2 regions of the Paenarthrobacter sp. NPDC089307 genome follow, and region 1 is predicted to be linked to the other one. Evidence: predicted binding sites of a transcription regulator. Region 1 holds the regulator's gene; the other holds the start of a gene.
What was found. Region 1 encodes LexA, which represses DNA repair genes until DNA is damaged. Its sites were predicted from a motif close to TCGAACANNTGTTCGA; they were not measured.
Positions count from the first base shown of each region.

Region 2: a site for LexA is predicted at 1,812-1,827, ahead of AB0N72_RS05185 (Y-family DNA polymerase). Genes of this name have one in related genera too.

Region 1 covers NZ_JBFBHE010000002.1:44,319-55,496, reverse strand. Annotated here, with positions in the region: gene miaB (tRNA (N6-isopentenyl adenosine(37)-C2)-methylthiotransferase MiaB) at 1-886, shown strand, start outside; gene miaA (tRNA (adenosine(37)-N6)-dimethylallyltransferase MiaA) at 903-1,856, shown strand; gene dapF (diaminopimelate epimerase) at 1,867-2,835, shown strand; gene AB0N72_RS04190 (methyltransferase) at 2,816-3,430, opposite strand; gene hflX (GTPase HflX) at 3,947-5,509, shown strand; gene AB0N72_RS04180 (ATP-dependent DNA helicase) at 5,502-7,562, shown strand; gene lexA (transcriptional repressor LexA) at 7,615-8,358, opposite strand; gene AB0N72_RS04170 (LysM peptidoglycan-binding domain-containing protein) at 8,701-9,060, shown strand; gene AB0N72_RS04165 (histidinol-phosphate transaminase) at 9,153-10,271, shown strand; gene hisB (imidazoleglycerol-phosphate dehydratase HisB) at 10,319-10,945, shown strand; gene hisH (imidazole glycerol phosphate synthase subunit HisH) at 10,942-11,178, shown strand, end outside.
Region 2 covers NZ_JBFBHE010000002.1:274,984-286,161, reverse strand. Annotated here, with positions in the region: gene AB0N72_RS05195 (LacI family DNA-binding transcriptional regulator) at 1-107, opposite strand, end outside; gene AB0N72_RS05190 (sugar porter family MFS transporter) at 242-1,711, shown strand; gene AB0N72_RS05185 (Y-family DNA polymerase) at 1,892-3,190, shown strand; gene AB0N72_RS05180 (uroporphyrinogen-III synthase) at 3,219-4,376, opposite strand; gene cobA (uroporphyrinogen-III C-methyltransferase) at 4,389-5,423, opposite strand; gene nirB (nitrite reductase large subunit NirB) at 5,436-8,048, opposite strand; gene nirD (nitrite reductase small subunit NirD) at 8,331-8,711, shown strand; gene AB0N72_RS05160 (phospho-sugar mutase) at 8,717-10,465, opposite strand; gene AB0N72_RS05155 (glycoside hydrolase family 32 protein) at 10,566-11,178, opposite strand, start outside.

The sequences.
Region 1 (11,178 bases):
AAATGTGAACTCCTATGGGGTGGAATTCGGAGATCGCCAGGCCTTCTCCAAACTGCTGCGTGCATGCGGGGACATCGAGGGACTCGAGCGCGTACGCTTCACCAGCCCCCATCCCGCCGCGTTCACGGATGATGTCATTGACGCCATGGCGGAAACCCCCAATGTGATGCCACAGCTGCATATGCCGCTGCAATCGGGATCGGACAAAGTCCTCAAGGACATGCGTCGGTCGTACCGTTCCAGCCGCTTCCTGGGCATCCTGGACAAGGTGCGGGAAAGGATTCCGCACGCTGCCATCACCACTGACATCATCGTGGGCTTCCCGGGTGAAACCGAGGAAGATTTCCAGGCGACGTTGGACGTCGTGGAAAAGTCGCGGTTTTCCTCGGCTTTCACCTTCCAGTACTCCAAGCGTCCGGGGACACCGGCCGCCGACTTGCCGGAGCAATTGCCCAAAGCGGTGGTCCAGGAACGCTTCGAACGGCTCACGGCGCTGCAGGATCGCATTGCCGCCGAGGAAAACGCTGCACAGCTGGGCCGGAAGGTCGAGGTCCTGGTGACAGCCCAGGCAGGCCGGAAGGCCGGGGAGACACACCGGTTGTCCGGGCGCACGCAAGACCAGAGGCTGGTGCACTTCTCCGTCCCTGCCGGGGCTGTTACTCCACGCCCCGGCGATTTCGTCACTGTGACCATCACCGAGGCTGCGGCGTTCCACCTGGTGGCGGATCCCGCGTCAGCCAGTGACTACGTCGTGCGGCGTTCACGGGCAGGAGATGCTTGGGACCGGTCGCAGGCCGATTCCTGCGGCGTTCCCGGACCGGGGACATCAAACGGCAAGACTGGCGTGTCTTTGGGCATGCCGGCGCTGCCGGTCCGCCGCGCGTAGCAGCGTCGTCCGAACGATGCTGCATTCCCAGCAAGCCCAACCGGTTATTGCCATCGTCGGCCCAACGGGCTCGGGCAAGTCGGATCTGGGCGTCAACCTTGCCTTGGCCCTTGGCGGAGAAGTCATCAATGCCGATGCGCTCCAGTTCTATCGGGGCATGGACATCGGCACAGCCAAGATCAGCGTTGAAGAGCGCAAAGGCGTTCCGCACCACCTCCTGGACACCCTGGACGTCACGCAGGAAGCAAACGTGGCTGACTTCCAGCTCGAATGCCGCGCAACCATTGACGACATCCACGCGAGGGGAAAGCGGGCCATTCTGGTCGGTGGCTCCGGACTTTACGTCCGCGCAGCCCTGGACGTCCTGGAGTTTCCGGGTACGGATCCAGCTGTGCGCAGGCGCCTGGAGGACGAATGCGAAACCAAGGGGCTGGCCCCACTCAGGGCCCGCCTTGAGGAAGTGGACCCCGTGTCGGCAGCACGTCTCGGCGATGCCCGTCGCATTATCCGCGCACTGGAGGTCTACGAACTGACAGCTCGCCCTTTCAGCTCCTTCATGCCTACGCGGGAGTACCACCAACCGGCTGTGCAGATCGGTCTGTCAGTGGACCGTGACGAACTCAGGGAGCGCCTGGGACACCGGGTGCATCGAATGGTCGACGCCGGCCTTGAGCATGAGGTCGGGCTGCTCGAAGCCCAAGGGCTCCGTCGCGGGAAAACGGCGTCACGGGCTTTGGGATACGCACAGTTCCTCAAGGTCCTGGACGGTGAAATGGACGTGCCCACTGCAGTTGAGGAAACCATCGTTGCCACGAGGCAGTTCGCACGCCGGCAACTCACCTGGTTCCGCGCCGACCCGCGGATCTCCTGGCTGGGTTGGAAAGACCCGGATGCGGTGTCCAAGGCCGTCTCCGTAGTCCGCAGCCAGGATCACCTGGGCAATTTCGGGCCGAACACACGTGGAAGGTAGCCTTGGTTCCATGGATGAAACCGCCTCAGTTCCCACCCGTCAGCCTTCGGCTGCCGACGCCTCCGATGCCACGTCAAGCCTTGCCGGATTGGCGTTTTCCAAGGGGCACGGAACCGGCAATGACTTCGTCCTGATCGCTGATCCAGGCGACGCCCACGAGATCACTCCGGGGCAGGTAGCGCAACTGTGCGACCGCCATACGGGCATCGGGGGCGATGGCCTCATCCGTGCCGTTCCTTCCCGGTTCCTCCCGGAGGGGCGCGCATTGCTGGAGGTGGATCCTGCCGCGGAGTGGTTCATGGACTACCGCAATGGAGACGGCTCGTTATCGGAGATGTGCGGCAATGGCGTTCGCGTCTTCGTCCACTTCCTCAACGAGCAGGGCCTGGTGGACCTCGGGCCGGGCGAAACGCTCACCATCGGCACCCGCGGCGGCATCAAGAAAGTAGTGCGCACCGCTAACGGATACGCCGTTGACATGGGCCCGTGGGAGTTCATTTTCCCCGAGGAGGCCACCAGCAAGGCCATGGACGCCTTGGTCAGCGCTGACGGCCTGGAAGTGGCCCGGCCGGGCCTTTCGGTAAGTATGGGCAACCCGCACACCGTGGTCGCCTTGGCAGAACTCAGCGAGCTTTCAGCCACCCAACTGTTCAAGGCTCCCGTTGTTGATCCCAAGCCGGCCAACGGCACCAACGTTGAATTCGTCGTTCCCGCTGAACCGTTGGTCGAAAACGGGGTGGGAACCATCACCATGCGCGTGCATGAGCGTGGAGTGGGGGAGACCCAGTCCTGTGGGACAGGAGCCTGCGCAGCTGCAGTAGCAATACGTCACTGGGCCGGCAGTTCCGCGCCCAACGACTGGCACGTAAAGGTTCCGGGCGGGGTCGTGGGTGTTAAGTTCTTCCCCGGGGCAGGTGGCCGTGAACACGTTGAGTTGAGCGGCCCTGCCGTCATTGTGGCTAGCGGGACGCTTTCCTGACGCGGATGATCCTGAAGGACTTGGACGTGCTTTCGCGGGAAACAGTGAAGGATGCATCCAGTTCCGCGGCCAGCCAGCGCTGCAGGGAGTCCGAGCCCAGGTTCTTCTGAACCACCAGCCAGGCGTTCCCGCCTGGCGCCAGCCGGGGCAACCACGTCAGCAGCAGTGAGTGCAGTTCGTCTTTGCCAATCCGGATAGGCGGATTGGACCAAATGGTGTCGAACTCGACGGCGGGGTCCACCTCGTGTGGGAGGCTGGCGGTGACGTTGTCCAACCCAAGCGCCGCTGCGTTCTCGTTGGTCAGGGCGACGCAGCGTTCGTTGACGTCGACGGCGAACACGCGGGCATGCGGGGCTTTCAGGCCAAGGGTCAGGGCTATCGGACCCCAACCGCAGCCGATGTCCAGCAGGTTCCCGTTGGGAGAGGGCGGCGGAACGTCCGACAGGAGAATCGCAGTGCCTTTGTCCACGCCGTCGGGGCTGAAGATCCCCGAGGACGTCTGCAGGTGGCGCGTTGCCCCCGCGAGCTCCACTGTCAGAGGCTTGCGGGTGAACGGTCCGGCCGGCTGGGCGGTGAAATAGTGTGCAGACTCCATAATTTGCCAGATTAGTTGGCTATCGGCGCCTTGGGAAACCGTCATCGACCAAGGCCTGGTTTGACACTGCTGGTAGTATTGAAGTCATGTTCTTGATCTTTGAGTAATCAGCCGAATCCGCCTGAATTGTCAGGCGTTCAACGGCACCGCCCGCGATGCAGGCCCGGCTTGGCATATACGCCCAGCCCGCGGCCTTTCCGCCCGGCAGGTCCCACCGGCATTCGTCCAGCATCCATTTCCACGGTGCCGGACACTCAGAAGATCAAGCCCCACCCAATTCATACCCAGGATTGCGCGATCATGCGATTCCTGACGGGGCAGTTCGACGACTTCCGACAGGCCGGGGCCTCCCTGCGGATACACCTGCCAGATCACCTTCGCCACGGCCCCAACAAGCCAGTGGCGTTCAGCACACAGGAGGCCACTTTGGCCCAAGCCCGTCAGCCCAGCGCGAAGAGCGCCCCATCAAGCAACAAACAGCACTATTCTGGAATTGCCGAACAGTCTAAGGAGACCATGACCACCCAGAAGCACTCCGGATCCGATTCCGACGCCCAGGACATGAGTCCTGAACAAATCCAGGCCGTCATTGACCGGATTCTTTCCAAGGATGTCCCTGCGCAGGCAACCGATGACAACGACGCCAACGGCGTGTTCGGCAAGGCACAGGCGATTTCCACCCTGGACCAAGAGCACAGCATCTACGACGGCGACCAGGAAGACCTCGCTGAGCGCCGCGCCTTGCGCCGCACCGCCGGATTGTCCACCGAACTCGAAGACGTCACAGAGGTTGAATACCGGCAGTTGCGCCTCGAAAGGGTCGTATTGGCCGGCTTGTGGACAGAAGGAACCTTGGCCGACGCTGAGAACTCCTTGCGCGAACTGGCAGCCCTCGCCGAAACCGCAGGTTCAGAGGTACTCGACGGTTTGGTTCAACGGCGTACCAAGCCGGACCCCGGGACGTTCCTTGGATCGGGCAAGGCACAGGAACTCAAGGACATTGTTGCAGCCACCGGCGCGGATACCGTGGTGGTTGACACCGAACTGGCGCCCTCACAGCGACGCGGACTTGAGGACATCGTTAAGGTCAAGGTCGTTGACCGGACCACCCTGATCCTGGACATCTTCGCCCAGCACGCCAAGAGCCGTGAAGGCAAGGCGCAAGTTGAGCTCGCACAGTTGGAATACCTGCTTCCGCGCCTGCGCGGTTGGGGTGATTCCATGTCCCGCCAGGCCGGTGGCCAGGTAGGTGGAGCCGGCGCAGGCATGGGATCGCGCGGTCCCGGTGAAACCAAGATCGAACTGGACCGTCGTCGCATCCGCACGCGCATGGCTAAACTGCGCCGTGAAATCGCCGCGATGAAGCCGGCCCGGGAGACCAAGCGCGCCAACCGCCGTCGTAATGCTGTTCCGTCGGTGGCGATTGCCGGGTACACCAACGCCGGTAAGTCGTCGCTGTTGAACCGCCTTACTGACGCAGGCGTCCTGGTGGAGAACGCCCTGTTCGCCACCTTGGATCCCACTGTCCGTAAAGCGCAGACCCCTGATGGCATTGGCTACACGTTGGCCGACACCGTGGGATTCGTGCGCTCCCTGCCCACCCAGCTGGTGGAAGCCTTCCGGTCAACGCTGGAAGAGGTGGCTGATGCGGACCTCATCCTTCACGTCGTCGATGCTTCCCATCCGGACCCCGAAGGGCAGATCGCCGCAGTCCGCGCTGTCTTTACCGAGGTTGATGCGCGCAAGGTTCCCGAGATCATCGTCCTGAACAAGGTTGATGTGGCTGATCCCTTCGTGGTGGAACGCCTCAAGCAGAAGGAAGCGCGGCACGCTGTGGTTTCCACCCGTACGGGCCAGGGAATCGCCGAACTGCTCGAGGACATCAGCCGCTCCATCCCGCGCCCGGGCGTGCGGCTTGAGCTGCTTATTCCTTACGATCGCGGCGAATTGATCAGTAAGTTGCACAGCTCCGATTCGGAAATCCTCAGCATCGAGCACGAGGAAAACGGTACGCGCGTCGTTGTCATGGTCCGCGAAGGATTGGCAGCCGAGCTGGAGTCATTCGTCAGCAATGGTTGAGAAGGTGGCGGCGGACGCCGTCGAGTCGGTGGGGGAGAAGACCACCCTCGAGTTGTTGGACCGGGCTGTAGCGGGCATGGGCGGCCAAAGCCGTGCCGGCCAGCACGAAATGGCCAAGCATGTCACCCGGGCCATCGAGACCGGGGAGCATCTGCTGGTCCAGGCGGGAACGGGAACAGGCAAGTCTTTGGCTTACCTGATTCCGTTGATCGCCCATTCCATGGACAGCGATAAACCGACACTCGTGTCCACCGCCACCCTGGCGCTCCAGACCCAGATTGTTGGCCGGGATCTTCCCCGGCTGCTGGAGACCATCAATCCTGCCCTGGAGCGTCCGGTCAACGTAGCGCTCGTCAAGGGACGGGCCAACTACGTCTGCCTTCAGAAACTTGAAGGCGGCTTTCCCAGCGAAGAACCTTCCGAAGGACAGCTCTTCTCCTTGGGCGAGGACACCAGCGTTCCGCACTTCGCGGCGTCCATGGGTGGGCCGCAATCGCAGCTTGGCAAGGAAGTGGTCCGGCTCCGTGAATGGGCTGAAAAGACCTCCACCGGAGACCGCGACGAACTGATGCCCGGTGTCACCGACCGTGCTTGGCGGCAGGTGTCCGTGACCTCGATGGAATGCCTCGGTGCACAAAAGTGCCCCGTCGCCGAGGAGTGCTTCAGCGAGCTTGCCCGGTCCCGCGCTGCTGAAGCCGATGTCGTGGTCACCAACCACGCCATGCTGGCTGTCAGCGCTTTTGAAGGCTTGGCAGTCCTGCCTGAATACGATGTTGTGGTGGTGGACGAAGCCCACGAACTGCAGGACCGGGTTACAGGTGCGGTGTCGGGGCAGTTGTCGGTGGCCATGGTCCACGCAGCTGCATCGAGTGCCCGGAAACACACGGCCATCACAGTCGATGCCCTCAATGCTGCCGCGGACCGCTTGGCTATGGCCATCGCCGGTGTCCCCAACGGGCTCTTGCCGAACGGGCTCAACGACGAACAGCTCGATTGCCTCGACCAGTTGCGCGATGCCACGCGGGCTGCCCTGTCCGATTCGAAGACAGATCCCTCAAACGCCGCCGACGGCGGCAGGCAGCTGGCCAGGTCACGGCTCATGCTGATCCTCGAGCTGTGCGAGCGGATGCTCGCCGCCAAGGAGAACCGGGAGGTCGTGTGGTTCTCGCGCAACAGCACTTTTGATCCCCAGCAGGGATACTCACAACCGGACGAGACGGCGCCGGCGCTCATCAACATCGCACCGCTGAGCGTTGCGGGCCGTTTGCGTGAGGGATTGTTCGCCGGACACACTGTGGTGCTGACCTCCGCCACGCTGGCGATTGGCTCGGCTTTTGAACCTGCAGCCGGAGGGCTTGGCCTGATTGGCGACGGCGCTCCCAGCTGGACAGGCATCGACGTCGGATCGCCTTTCGACTACCCCAAGCAGGGGGTGCTGTATGTGGCGAAGCACCTTCCCAAACCCGGCCGCGGCACCTCCCCGGAGGCCTTGGACGAGCTGGAAGACCTGATCCGGGCATCTGGCGGGGGAGCGCTGTGTCTCTTCTCCTCGCGGCGGGCAGCCGAAGAGGCGGCCGACGCAATGCGCCTACGACTGGATGTGGACATCCTTTGCCAAGGCGAGTCCACCATGGCGGCCCTGGTTAAGCAGTTCGCCGACGAGCCCGATACCTGCCTCTTCGGAACGATGTCGCTGTGGCAGGGTGTGGATGTCCCGGGTGGTTCATGCCGCCTCGTGGTCATTGACCGTATTCCGTTTCCGCGTCCCGACGATCCTTTGATGACGGCACGGTCCCGCGCGGTGGCGCAGTCAGGCGGGAATGGATTCATGGCAGTCTCGGCCACTCACGCAGCTATCCGTCTTGCCCAGGGTGCCGGGCGCCTGATCCGCTCCACCGGGGACAAAGGCGTGGTGGCGGTACTCGATCCCCGCCTCTCCACGGAGAGGTACGGCGGATTCCTGCGGGCCGCCCTGCCGCCGTTCTGGGCGACTACGGACCGTTCGGTGGTACGTGGTGTCCTGGAGCGGTTGGGATCCTCCAGGAAGGCCTGACGGGCCCCCTGCCGCGCCCTGGAGGCGCTGCCCCGGAGGCCAACGAGGGAAGCTAGAGGGACCGAAGTACGGAGACGACCTTGCCCATGATGGTTGCCTGGTCGCCGAGGATGGGTTCGTACTGGGTGTTCTGGGGCAGCAGCCAGGTATGGCCATCCCGCTGGCGGAATGTTTTCACAGTGGCTTCATCATCCAGCAGCGCAGCCACGATGTCCCCGTTGATGGCATCGTTCTGGCGGCGGACAACTACCCAGTCCCCGTCGCAGATGGCGGCATCGATCATGGAGTCTCCGGCGACCTTCAGCATGAAGAGCTCGCCGTGTCCCACGAGCTGCCTGGGCAGGGGGAGTACGTCCTCCACAGTCTGGTCGGCGAGGATGGGGCCACCTGCCGCGATGCGGCCTACCAGGGGAACCATGGCGGTATCGCTTGCGCTGGCAAGCTCCGTGACGGCCAGGCCGCCGGTGCTCCTGAGGCTTGCCGGTGCTTCGACACCCGGGATCGGACCGCCATCAAGTGTCAGCGGCATCAGCACTTCCATGGCCCGGGGCCGCTTGGGATCCCTGCGGAGGTAGCCAAGCTTTTCGAGCTGCGAGAGCTGGTGCGTGACGCTGGACAGGCTGGCCAGTCCTACGGTGTCGCCGATTTCACGCATGCTGGGTGGATAGCCGTTGTCGTTGACGGAACGCTGAATCGTCTCCAGGATCTTCTTCTGGCGCACGGTAAGGCTCTTGGGAGACTTTTGAGGCTGTTGGCTCCGCAGGGGTGCCCCGCCGCCTGTGGCTTTCGCTGCCATGTTCGCCAATGCCTTTCGTTCCGCCCCGAAGTGAGCCGGGGATGCAGGGCCTGAAAAAATGTCAGACCCTCCTGTTCCACTGAAACAGTGCTGTTTCTTCACTCAAACGTAGGGCAGCCACAGGCGTTTATCAAACATTTGTTCTAGCGAGTCTCGACACCGTTCGTTGATAAGTGCTAAAAATGTCATAGCAAGGTTCGAATATGTGTTCTATAAACACCGTCCCAAGGCTTGATGTTCGAACAGGACGTTCGAACACCGGGCAAGGCCGGGAACACAAAGAATTGGCAGCCCTGCTCCGGAAGCCCCGGAGCAAGGCAATAGCTCAGAAGGGCTCAGCTCATGTCCGCAATCACTTCGTTCGCTGATTTCCGCACCACCCAGGCACCCGCCCGCCTGCGCCTCACCCGCCGGGGCCGCATGGTCTTCTTTGGTATCCCGGCAATGCTCCTGGTGGCCGCCCTGCTTAGCCTGGCCGGTTTCATCACTTCCCCTGCCAAGGCTTCCGACTCCCAGGCGCAGCTGCAGCCGCCGGTTGCTGTGTCTGTGACCGTTCAGCCGGGCCAGTCCCTGTGGGGCATCGCCGGCGCTGCGGCTCCGGAACGGGATCCCCGTGATGTCATCGCCGAAATCATCCAGCTCAATGACCTCCGTGGCGGACGCATTCTTCCCGGGCAGCAGCTGTTCGTACCGGCCCACTGAAACGGCCGATGCACGGTGCCGATCGTGCGCCCGGATCTCTGCCCGGACGTCACAGTTACTCGGCAGTCCCAGTGGCCCCTTAAACTGTTCTAGTGAGTGAGCAGCTTGAGCGACTTGACCGACTTCCCCTCCGGACCAACCTGCGTGGACTGAGCCCCTATGGCGCACCGCAGCTCGATGTCCCCGTCCTGCTCAACGTCAACGAGAACACCCATGGCGTGCCAGCCGATGTCCAAGCTGCCATTACAGAGGCTGTGGCAGCAGCTGCAACTGGACTGAACCGCTATCCGGACCGCGAGTTCACTGACCTCCGCGAGGCCCTAGCCCAGTACCTTGGCCACGGCCTCTCTGCAGAGAACATCTGGGCCGCCAACGGATCAAACGAGGTCCTTCAGCAGATTCTCCAGGCGTTCGGCGGCCCGGGACGCAGGGCCCTTGGCTTCCCTCCCACGTACTCGATGTACCCGCTGCTGGCGAGCGGCACTGATACCGAGTACATCCGCGGAGTCCGCGCCGACGACTACGGTTTGGACGCGGAGTCTGCAGCTGCCCAGGTTCGGGAAACCGGGGCCAACATCGTCTTTCTGTGCTCCCCGAACAACCCCACGGGTACGGGCTTGGGCCTGGATGTGGTTGAGGCTGTGTATCGCGCCGGCGAAGCAAGCCAGGCCATTGTGATCGTGGATGAGGCGTACCACGAGTTCGCGCACGACAACACCCCGAGCGCCTTGACCTTGCTGCCCGGCCGTGAGCGGTTGATCGTTTCGCGCACCATGAGCAAGGCCTTCGCCCTGGCGGGCGCCCGTCTTGGCTACATGGCCGCCGCCCCCGAAGTTACGGACGCCATCAGGTTGGTCCGCCTGCCCTACCACCTGTCAGCCGTCACGCAGGCCACCGCCCTTGCAGCGTTGACCCACCGCGAAGCCCTCATGGCCGACGTCGAAGACATCAAGGTCCAGCGGGACCGCATCGTCACCGAACTTCTGCGCATGGGGCTCAAGCCGGCCGCGTCGGACTCCAACTATGTGTTCTTCGGCGGTCTTGAAAACCCCCACGAGATCTGGCAGGGCCTGCTCGATGCCGGCGTGCTCATCCGCGATGTCGGGATCCCGGGACACTTGCGGGTCACCGCGGGCACCGAGCCTGAAACCACTGCTTTCCTTGAGGCCCTGGAGGCACTCCTGGACGGCGAGGCATCCCGGCCCGCCTAGACTTGTCCATAGACCCAAACCAATCCTCCGTGTATAAGGACGTCCCAATGAGCGAAACCGGCGCTACGCCGTCCGCTGCCCGCACTGCGCGCATGGAGCGCACCACCAGCGAATCTTCCGTGCTGGTGGAGATCAACCTGGACGGCTCCGGCATTTCAGACATCAGCACCTCGGTACCGTTCTACGACCACATGCTGACGGCCCTGTGCAAGCACTCGCTGATTGACATGACCGTCAAGGCAACCGGGGACACCCACATCGATGCGCACCACACGGTGGAAGACGTTGCCATCACTTTCGGGGAGGTCCTCCGGACGGCCCTCGGCGACAAGGCCGGCATCCGCCGCTTCGGCGAAGCCACCGTGCCGTTGGATGAGGCCCTCGCGCACGCAGTCGTGGATGTTTCCGGCCGTCCCTACCTGGTGCACGACGGTGAACCCGCAGGCCAGGAGTACCACCTGATCGGCGGTCACTTCACAGGTTCGTTGACCCGCCACGTGTTTGAGGCGATTACCTTGCACGCCGGCATCTGCCTGCACATGAACGTTCTCGCTGGCCGGGATCCCCACCACATCGTGGAGGCACAGTTCAAGGCTTTTGCCCGTGCCCTTCGCGCCGCAGTTGAGTCCGACCCCCGCGTTGAAGGAATCCCCTCCACCAAGGGGGCACTGTGAGCGGCCAGATCCTGAAAAACGGTGCAGTTGCTGACGCGGCTGCCTCTGTGAAGCCGGAGTCCCCTGAAGGCAAGCCGACGGTAACTGTGCTGGACTATGGATCCGGCAACGTCCGGTCGGCCGTCCGTGCCCTGGAACGGGCAGGTGCCCACGTGGTGCTTAGCTCCAAGCCTGAGGACGTGCTCAACGCCGACGGCCTGGTCGTTCCCGGTGTCGGCGCGTACGAGACCGTG
Region 2 (11,178 bases), 230 kb from region 1:
ACTCCAGGGGCTCCGCGGAAGGCGAATGACACAAGTGTTCTGGAGACACCAACTTCCCGGGCGACATCACTTTGCGTGGCGGGGCGGTGCGGGCGGTCGGGGGCCATGCCCTCCATCCTCCCATGTCGCAGAAAGGGTAAAACTGGGAGTTTGTTAGTTTGACCTTACATTTAAGCCTTTCGCGCGTTAGTCTGGGTTTAGAGCGGATGAGCATGACCCGCAACACACCGACAAAGGAGTCCTGATGTCTGCAACGCAAATGCAGCGGGAAGGCGCCCATGGGGCATCCCTTCCTCCCCTGACCAATGGTCCGCACCGAAAGCGCCTCGGCCTCGTCGCCTTGGTCGCAACCTTCGGTGGACTGTTGTTCGGCTATGACACTGGTGTCATTAACGGTGCCCTGAGGCCGATGACCGCTGACCTGGACCTGACGCCCCTGACCGAAGGGATCGTGACCAGTTCCCTGCTGTTCGGGGCAGCGGCCGGAGCTGTTGGAGGCGGCCGCCTCTCCGATTCGTGGGGCCGCCGGAAGTCCATCATCCTGCTCGCGGTGCTGTTCCTGGCGGGAACCATTGCCTGCGTCTTCGCGCCGAATTTCGAAGTCATGGTGCTGGGGCGTGTCATTCTTGGCCTGGCTGTGGGGGGAGCTTCGACAGTAGTGCCTGTATTCCTTGCCGAGCTGGCGCCCTACGAGATCCGCGGTTCGCTGGCCGGGCGGAACGAGCTCATGATCGTCATCGGCCAGCTCGCAGCGTTCGTGGTCAACGCCATCATCGGGAATGTCTGGGGAGAGTTCGGGGGCGTGTGGCGGGTCATGCTTGCCGTTGCTGCCCTGCCCGCCATCGCACTGTTCTTCGGCATGCTCCGTATGCCCGAATCACCACGCTGGCTGATTTCAAAGGGACGATGGGAAGAGGCCCTGGTGGTCCTCAAAACCATTCGGTCGGTTGAACGCGCCGAGGCCGAAATGGCCGACGTGAAGCACCTTGCCGAAGAAGAGCGGGCGTCGAAGGCGACGTCGTGGGGCGCGCTTAAGGACAAGTGGATACTTCGCATCATCCTGGTGGGCATCGGACTGGGTGTCGCGCAGCAGCTGACCGGCATCAACTCGATCATGTACTACGGCCAGTCCGTGCTGGTCGAGGCCGGCTTTGACTCCAGCGCGGCCCTGATCGCCAACATCGCTCCCGGAGTGATCGCGGTGGTTGGCGGTGTTATTGCGCTGACCCTGATGCAGCGGGTCAACCGCCGCACCACGCTGCTGCTCGGCTTCACCCTGACCACTGTGTGCCACTTCCTCATTGGTATCGCTTCGATCGTTCTGCCGGTGGGCAATGCCGCCCGTCCGTTCGTGATCCTTTTCCTGGTGGTGGCGTTTGTGGGTTCGATGCAGACCTTCCTCAATATCGCCGTCTGGGTGATGCTGTCCGAGATTTTCCCGCTGCACGTCCGGGGTTTTGCCATCGGCCTTTCGGTGTTCTGCCTCTGGATTGCCAACGCTCTTTTGGGCTTGTTCTTCCCCAGCCTGGTTGCCGGAGTGGGGATCACGGGTACGTTCTTCCTCTTTGGGGTTGTGGGGATCGCGGCCCTCATCTTCATCTACACGCAGGTCCCTGAGACCCGCGGACGCACCCTGGAAGCGCTGGAAGAAGACGTCTCCACTGGCGCCATCTACCTGGTACACAAGAAGGCCCCCTCCGCCGGTCCGTAACTCGGTTTCACGCTGCGCCGGCATCCCGTCCTCCGGACTTTTCCACAGTCCGGACGGCGGGATGTTTCGTTGTCGGACGGCGGAGGTACAGTTGAATCATTCGAATATATATTCGAGTGCACGGCGTGTCCTTTCCCTTTCCTGCGGGCACGCATGCTACTGCCTAACCGAGGAGGACCGATGTCCAGGCCAGCGCTTATGCACCAGATGCAGGAGATCGCCCACGTGGACATCAACTGCTTCTACGCTTCGGCGGAACGGGCCTTCAATCCTGCGTTGGAGGGCAAGCCGCTGATAGTACTCTCCAATAACGATGGATGCGCCGTGACAAGATCCCCCGAGGCAAAAAAGCTCGGCATCGGTCTCGGAGACCCGTGGTTCAAGTTGGCGCCACGGGCCAAGGAATGGGGGCTCGTTGCGCTCTCCAGCAATTACGAGCTTTACGGGGACATCAGCTCGCGGATCATGGAGTTGCTGAGCCGCTACTCGGCGTGGCAGGAGGTCTATTCGATCGACGAAGCATTCCTGGGCGTCAAGGGCCAGCCGGCAGAATTGCTGCAACTGGGAAGAACCATCAAGGATGCTTGCCGGAGGCACGTAGGGGTTCCGGTGTGCGTCGGTATTGCCCGGACCAAGACCCTCGCCAAGCTGGCCAATAAATGGGCCAAGCACAATCCAGCGTTCGCGGGAGTATGCCGTTGGGACTCGGTTCCGGAAGCCGAGCGCGAGGCCCTCATGTCCCGGCTTTCCGTTATCGAGATCTGGGGCGTGGCCACCCGGCTTACCAAGCGCCTGAACGCGATGGGGATTTTCTCCATCATGGACCTCGTGCGGGCGAATCCTGTGGCCCTGCGGGACAAATTTTCCGTAGTCATGATGCGTACCGTTTTGGAACTGCAAGGGACGCCCTGCATTCCCATGGAGGAGGAACGCATCGGACGGGACCAGCTGATCTTCTCGCGTTCCTTCTCAACGCCCATCACTACCGCAGCCGGGATGCGGCAAGTGCTCAGCGTATACGGGCAGATGGCGAGCGCCAGGCTGGCCAAGCATGACCTCCAGGCGAAACTGCTGACTGCATTCGCGCAAACGTCTGTCTACAACCCGAACGATTCATCGTTTCCGGCCGTCAACGTCAAACTGCCCATGCCCACGGCGGATCCTGTGCTGCTCACCAGGGCTGCGCACGCCCTCGTTCCCAAAATCCAGGAAGGCATGAGGTATGCCAAGGCCGGAATCATGGTCACCGACCTCCGCCCCACCGGCAACCAAAAACCCCTGGAAATCTTCGAGAACCGGCACGAGGAACGGGGCATCGGAAGTTTGCTGGAGGAGGTCAGCAAGCGCTACGGCCGAGGCTCCATCGGCCTGGGACACGCAGGCATCAAAGGCGGTCCGGACTGGTCCATGAAACGGGACATGCTCAGCCCCCGCTACACCACCCACTGGGACGAGCTCCCTATGGTGAAGGCGGCGTAGCGTGGCGCAGAACGGCGAGGCCGCAAAGCTATGCCCGGAGCCGGTACCCTCGCTTCACCACTGTTTCCACAAGTTTGCCGTCCGGGAGCGAGGACCGCAGCCGGCTGACCGTCATGTCCAGGGCATGCACGGAACCGCGCAGGTCCAGCAAATCCGAGAGTGCTTCGCGGGACAGGACCGCCCCGCCGGCTCCGAGCAGCGCCCGCAACAGCAGGAGGGGGGCGGGCGCCAGGTCCACAACCTCGCCGTCGATCCGAAGGCAGCGCCCCCGCAGTTCGATCGTGGCGCTCTTGGTCTCCAAGCGGCGCACATGATTCAAGGACAGGTGCTCGGTCACAAGACGAATGAGTGCACCCATGCGGTATCGGTCAGGGATCAGCGGCGTCAGCCCGGCGTCGACCAAGGGCTGTGCGGTGACCGGCCCTACCGCGGCTACAGTCACCGGACCCTTGAGCGCTTCAATGAGTTGGCGGTAGAGGCCCATCTCATGGGCGGTGCTCCACATGGCGTCAACGGCCGGTGCGCTGGTGAAAGTCAGGACGTCGAGGTTGCCGCTGACCACAGCTTCGATCAGGCGCGGCAGCTTGTCTTCACCGTCCGGCTTGACCCAACGGTAGGGAGTCACGGTCAGCACGGTCGCGCCGGACATGCGGAGCCTCTCAAGCTGGCGAACGTCCGTGTACCCGTGCAACTGCACGGCCACGGTCTTGCCGCGCACGCCCTCCACGAGGAGCATGTCCACCAGGGTTGCCGTGGTTTCGTCGCTACTGATTCCGACGTCGGCCAGGCCGGCCGCGCGTACGGCGCCGCGTGCCTTGGGCCCGCGCACGAACATGCGGCAGGCGGACAAAGTTTCCAGGAGCTGTTCGCCGATGCCAAAGGAATCGGCTGCTTCGCACCAGCGGCGCATCCCGTAGGCAGTGGTGGCTATGCAGATGTCCGGCTTCGCCTCGATGATGGTCCGGGTGTCCTCAATGAGGATCATGTCCTCCTGGACGGGGGCGATCTTCAGCGCTGGGGCGTGCAGGACGCTCGCACCGCGCCGTTCCAGGGCCTCGATGAGGTCGCGGGAACGGCGGTGCGAGGTGACCCCGATACGGAACCCATCCAAGGGCGCGTCGGTGGCCTCGGAAACGTCCGGGGCGGTATTGGGGTCCTGGACTTCGATGGCACGTGCAACAGTCATGTGTTCTTACCTTCAGGCTTCAAGGAGCGAAGCCGCGAGCCGGCTCAGTTCAGCGGATGCTTCGGCGTGGTTCCGGTTGGCCTCGGCCACCCGGACAACCTCGCCAATGACCAGCACGGCGGGGTTGCTGCAGCCGGTCGCAGCCGTTTCGATACTACCGAGATCGGCAATGGTGGTGCGCTGGCCCGGCCGGTAGCCACGTTCCACTACGGCCATGGGCATGTCGGATCTCATCCCTGCCCGGCGCAATCCGGCCGCCAGCTGGGGGAGTGTTCCGATTCCCATGAGGACCACGAGGGTGCCCCCAAGGCCGGCGAGGTGGGTGTGCTCCTTTTCCGTCAAGGGTGCGTGCCCGGACACCACGGTGAACATGTGGCTCACTTCGCGGTGCGTCACCGGGATACCTGCGGCAGCGGGGACGGAGATCGCGCTGGTGACCCCGGAAATGACGCGGACCGGAACACCGGCGGCGACGCAGGCAGCCACTTCCTCACCGCCACGCCCGAAGACGTAGGGATCGCCACCCTTGAGCCTGACCACGTTCTTGCCCATCAGGGCCGCTTCCACCATGAGCTTTTCGATGTCGCGTTGTGTGACCTTGTGGAGGCCAGGCTGCTTTCCAACATCCACCAGGTCCGCAGAGGTCAGCCCGGCCAGTTCCTGGTAGGGAGCCAGGCGGTCGTAAAACACGACGTCCGCATCACGCAGAGCATCCAAGGCCCCTACCGTCAGGAGGTCCAGGGCGCCCGGGCCTCCGCCTACCAGGGTCACATGTCCCTCGGCGCCTGGGGCAGGCTCGAACGCTACCGGGATGCCGGCTTCGCGGCAGCGTTCCACCAGCGCAACCCAGCCGTCGTCGCCGTCGTCCACTACCGCCACCAGGAACGGGCGCTCGGGAAGCTGGCCGTCCGACGGTACGCCGTCGGGCGTGCTCAGGCGGTGGACGTTGGCTCCCGCGCTCCGGTAGCGGCGAACAGCCTGGCGTGCGGTTTTATCGGATCCTGTGACCAGGACATCGCGGCCGGTGAGATCAATGGTGAGCTGCATGGGGACCCCTTGTTATTCGCTGCGGACCGGGATGGTGGAGGCGATGAGCACGCCGCCCTTTTCTTCGTTCGTGGCAGGGCGGATTTGGCCGCGCTCCGGAACGAAGGCAATGGACTCGTCCTTCTGGTCGGGGGCGTTGACGAAGGAGCGGAATCGGCGGAGCCGCTCCGGATCCTTCAACGTTTCGGCCCACTCGTCCTCATAGGTGTCGATGTGCTTGGCCATCGCGGCTTCAAGCTCGGCGGCAATGCCCAGGGAATCGTGGACCACCACATCCTCGACGTGCTTGATGTCGCCGTCGAGCTCTTCCTGCCAGCGGGCAGTGCGCTGCAGGCGGTCAGCGGTCCGGATGTAGTACATCAAGTACCGGTCGATGTACTTCAGCAGTGTTTCGTCATCGAGGTCTTTGGCGAGCAGCTTGGCATGCGCGGGAGTGGCTCCGCCGTTTCCGCCAACATACAGGTTCCAGCCGTCCGCGGTAGCGATCACACCGACGTCCTTGCCCCTGGCCTCGGCGCACTCGCGGGCACAACCGGAAACGCCCATTTTGAGTTTGTGCGGGCTGCGGAGTCCGCGGTAGCGCAGCTCCAGCGCGATGGCCATGGCCACGGAATCCTGGACACCGAAGCGGCACCATGTGGATCCAACACACGACTTCACAGTGCGCAGGCTCTTCCCATAGGCCTGGCCCGATTCGAAGCCGGCGTCCACCAGCTCCTTCCAGATATCCGGCAGTTGCTCGAGCCGGGCTCCGAACATGTCGATCCGCTGGCCACCGGTGATCTTGGTGTACAGGTTGTACTTCTCAGCCACCGCCGCGATGACCCCAAGGCCCTTGGGGGTGATCTCACCGCCGGCAATGCGGGGAACCACGGAGTAGGTGCCGTCCTTTTGCATGTTCGCAAGGGCGCGGTCATTGGTGTCCTGAAGCGAACCACGGCCGGCGTCCAGGACGTAGGCGGAGTGCTGGCTGGCCAGGATGGAGGCGATGGTCGGCTTGCAGATGTCGCAGCCCGCGCCGGTGCCGTACTTGGCCATGATGTCCTCGAAGGAGGTCAGTTCCAGGACGCGGATGGCATCGAAGAGTTCCTGGCGCGAGAGGCTGATGTGTTCGCACAGGGCTTTGGAGACCTCGATGCCGGACTTCGTCAGCTCGCCTTCAAGGAGTTTCTTCAGCATGGGAACGCAGGAACCGCACTGGGTTCCGGCCCGGGTGCATCCCTTGAGCTCGCTGAGTTCCTGGACCGGGGCGTTGCCTTCGCAAGCGCCACAACCATTGATGGTGTCGCGGATAGTACCTGCGGCTACGTTGTTGCAGGAGCACAGGATGGCATCGTCCGGGAGTTCGGTCTCCGGAGCTTCGCCACCCCCGGCGGCGCTCAGGTACGCTCCCGGTTCGGCAGGCAGTTCACGGCCCAGGAGCGGGCGCAAGCTCATGTAGGGCGAAGCGTCGCCCACGAATATCCCGCCCAAGAGGGTCTTCGCATCGTCAGTGGTGACGATCTTCTGGTAAACGCCCCGGGCGGGGTCAGCGTAAACAATTTCGAGGGCGTGCTCAGTCCGGGCAAAAGCGTCGCCGAAGCTGGCGACATCCACACCGGAGAGCTTGAGCTTGGTGGCGGTGTCGAAACCAGGGAACGTCGCTTCTCCGCCGTGCAACCGGTCCGCGACGATTTCAGCCATGGTGTTTGCCGGCGCTACGAGGCCAAGGCACATACCCTCAAAGTTGGCCACTTCACCAATGGCCCAGATGCCATCGACCTCGGTGGCGCAGAAATCGTTGATGACCACGCCGCCGCGCTGGCCCAGGCTGAAAAGCTGCTCTTCACCCTCGGCTGCGCGGAACAGATCGTCGCGGGGCCTGACGCCGATTGCCACAATCACGAGGTCGGCCTCGATGATGCGTCCGTCTGCCATCAGGACGCCGGTCACCTGGCCGTCGTCGTCCGCCAGTACTTCGGAGGGAAAGACACCGCCGTGCACTTCGAAGCCCTTGGCCGCAATCAAACGGCCCAAGGCCTGGCCCGCGCCCTCGTCCAGCTGGGTGTTCATCAACCACGGGGAGCCGTTAATGACCACAGGCGTCGCGCCGAGTTGCTCAGTACCGGCGGCAGACTCGAGGCCGAGGAGGCCACCGCCTATGGTTACCGCGTTGACCTTCCGCCCGAGCTTTGTGGTCAACTCCGCGATGGCCTTGTTGATGGACCATACGTCCTCGAGCGTCCTGTACACGTGCGTGTGCTCGGATCCGGGGATGGGAAGACGGGCAGCATCAGAACCTGTAGCCACCACCAAGTGGTCGTACCCGTACACATTGCCCGCAGCGGTGAAGACGTTCCTGGCGACGGTATCAATCCTGACCGCGCGCTCGCCGGTCTTCAGTTCAACGGCAGGGTGCTCCCACATCGCGGCATCGCCAAGGGTGAGGTCAACGTCGGTTTCCGTGAGGGCCTTGCTCAACGCCACGCGATCGTAGGGGAGGTGCGCCTCCTCCGTCAGTACCGTAAGTTGCCAGCCTTCAAGACCGCGATTGACCATGGCATCGGTGAAGCGGTGGGCAGCGGGACCGCCGCCGACGACCACGACGCGGCGCGGGTTCTCTGTGCTTGAAGTGTGTCCGGTCACTGGTGGGCCTTTCGCAGATGTTGCAGACGGATCTCCGCCAACTTGTGGTCCCAGCCTAGGTAGGGGCAGTTTCGCTTCAGTTTCCCTTTTGTTTCGTGGTCTTAACTTCTGCATCACGAACGCGTTTCAGTGGGCGTGAGGTGTCTTTTACCAGTCGGACACAAAGGCGCACCCCGCATGAAACACCCCGGTTTTAGCGTGGAGGAGTGGCCGCAAGTGTGGCCCGGTCCGGGGGAGTGGCGGAGGAAAACGCCAACACCGGACACAGTGAGAGGGGCTGAAATGACCGTAATTCTGGACCGTGCCGCAATTCTTGATACTGCCGGAGAGCTGACCGCAGCCGTTACGTGGCACCGGGTTTGCCCGTTGGACGAGCTTGAGCCCGCCTGGGGAGAAGCGGCACTGATCGCCGGCCGTCAGGTTGCGCTGTTCCGCACCGGGCCCTCGGAAGTATTCGCAGTGGCCCAGCAGGACCCGGCGACCCTCGCCAACGTCATGGCGCGAGGCATCATCGGATCCCGCGGAAGCCGCCCGACCATCGCCTCGCCGCTCCACAAAGAGGTCTATGACCTTGAAACGGGCGAGTGCTTCAGCAATCCCGAACTCAGCCTTGAGGCCTTCGCCACCCGTCTGGTGGACGGCTTCGTCGAGGTTGAACTCTAGAGTTCCTACTGCCCCAATGCTTCGCGGACGTCCCTGAGGACATCGTCCAGGGCTGTCCGCGCTGCCTGGCGCGCTTCAGGAAGCTCAGCCGCGGATTCCACGGCCTGAATGACTTCCAGGTAGCACTTGAGTTTGGGCTCCGTACCGCTGGGCCGGATGATGACCCGGCTCTGATCGCGCGTGAGGTACAACAGCCCGTCCGTTGGAGGCAGGTTGTCGCTTCCTTCCGCCAGATCCGTGGAAATTTCGACGGCGGAGCCTCCGAACGCTTCGGGTGGATTGACCCGGAGCCGGTTCATCATGGCGTCCAGAAGACCCAGGTCTGCCACACGGATGCTCAGCTGGTCGCTCGCATGGAGCCCGTGGACAAGGTACAAGTCGTCCAGGGTGTCGAAGATCGTCTTGCCCTCGGCTTTGGCCGCGGCCGCCATCTCGGCGATCAGCACAGCGGCAGAGATACCGTCCTTGTCCCGGACCAGGTCCGGCGCCACGCAGTAGCCCAAGGCTTCCTCGTACCCGTAGGTGAGGCCGGGGACGCGGGAGATCCACTTGAAACCCGTCAGCGTTTCTTCATGGGCGTAGCCCGCGGCAGCAGCGATCCGCGAGAGCAGTCGCGAGGAAACAATCGAGTTGGCGAAAACCCCTTTGTGTGGTTCTTCCGAGGAAGAGGCAGCGGCCAACCGGGCCACGATATGGGCTCCCAACAACGCGCCAACTTCGTCGCCTCGCAGCATGCGCCAGGCCCCGATCGTGGGGTCCAGGGCGGCAACCGCAGCGCGATCGGCGTCGGGATCATTGGCCAGCACGATGTCGGCCCCGGCGTCGGCGGCAGCTGCCAGGGCCAGATCCAAGGCGCCGGGTTCTTCGGGGTTGGGGAAAGCCACGGTGGGGAAATCCGGATCCGGCTCGGCTTGTTCGGCCACCAGCGTCACGTCAGTGAAACCTGCCGCGTTCAGGACCGAGACCGCTGTCCCGCCGCCCACGCCATGCATGGGTGTCAAGACGATCTTCAGGTCCCGCGCAGGGAAGTGCTCACGGTCAACCAGCTTGGCCATGGCGGACTCATAGTCCGAGGCGATGGACACCGGCAGCACCGACCAGCCGGAATCGGCCAGCTCGATGGACTCCAGTGCACCCACGGCCTCGATCCTGGCCGCGATGCTGGCATCATAGGGCGCGACGATCTGGGCACCCCGGCCGCTCTCGGATACGGCATGCCGCCCCAAGTAGACCTTGTAACCGTTGTCCTGCGGCGGGTTATGGCTGGCAGTGACCATCACGCCGCCGTCGCAATCCAGGTTCCGGACCGCGTAGGCGAGCAACGGCGTCGGAAGGGCCGCAGGCATCAGGAACGTTTCGATACCCGCAGCGGTGAAGATCGCTGCCGTTTCTTCGGCAAAGATGTCCGAGTTGTAGCGGGCGTCGAATCCGACGACGGCGCGTGGCCGGGTTCCAGGGGCAGCTGCGGCTACGGTTTCGGTGAGGAAGGCTGCCAGCCCTGCTGCTGCACGGCGGACAACCACACGGTTCATGCGGTTCGGGCCGGGACCGAGGGCCGCGCGCAGGCCGGCGGTGCCGAACTGGAGGGTGCCGTTGAAGCTGTCGCCCAGTTCCTGGACTGCTGCTGCGTCACCGCCGCTGGCGAGGTCGGCTAGCTCCAGAAGCGCCGCCGTCGTCGTCGGGTCCGGGTCTTGGGAGGCCCATTGGCGGGCGTCGGTGATCAGCTGTTCAAATGCGGCATCGCTGGATGTCATAGGGACAAAACTATCCTCATTGCGCACGGCAACGGCAACGCGGGGTCAGATACGGCCGATAAATCTGGTCGTAATGGGGCATATCCGACCCCGCGTTGCTTCAGAGGGGACGTGAATGCAGCGAGAAGTCCGCGTCGCCGTCAATGCTGAACGCCGAGGCTCCTGTTGCGTCCCAGTCCGGGAAGAACGTGTCCGAGATAACCGCGACGCCGTCCCGGGCAAAGACTTCCACGGACGACGAATCGAGGAGGATCGTGAGATGGACCTTCGCGTCGCTCCCGGAAGGAGGGAGGGAGACCTGGTGGTACGGGCTGAATTTCTCGGAGAAATTGGTGGTTCCCGACGCCGAACGGTCAACCTTCAACGTGCGGGTCTCCTTGGTGTAGGAGATGCGCAGGCCGGACTTGCCATCGGAGGACTGGCGGAAGATCACGCCCGCCTCACGTGAAGAGGTCAGGTCCATATCGAGCTCGATCAGCTGGTTCCGGCTCGAAAAGTCCTCTCCGAGGGCCTGCACTGAGGAGCCCAAGGTGAGGTTTTTGGATTTCACCTCACCGCGGCGTTCAAGCGCCTCCCGGGCCGCAGTGGCAATGGCCGAACGCAACTCGTAGCGGTGTTCGCCGCGAACCAGTGTGAGTTCCCTCGGGATGGCCATGGATCCCCGCCAAGGAGTGGTGGGCACATTCTGGGCGTAGTCCCAATTGCCCATCCAG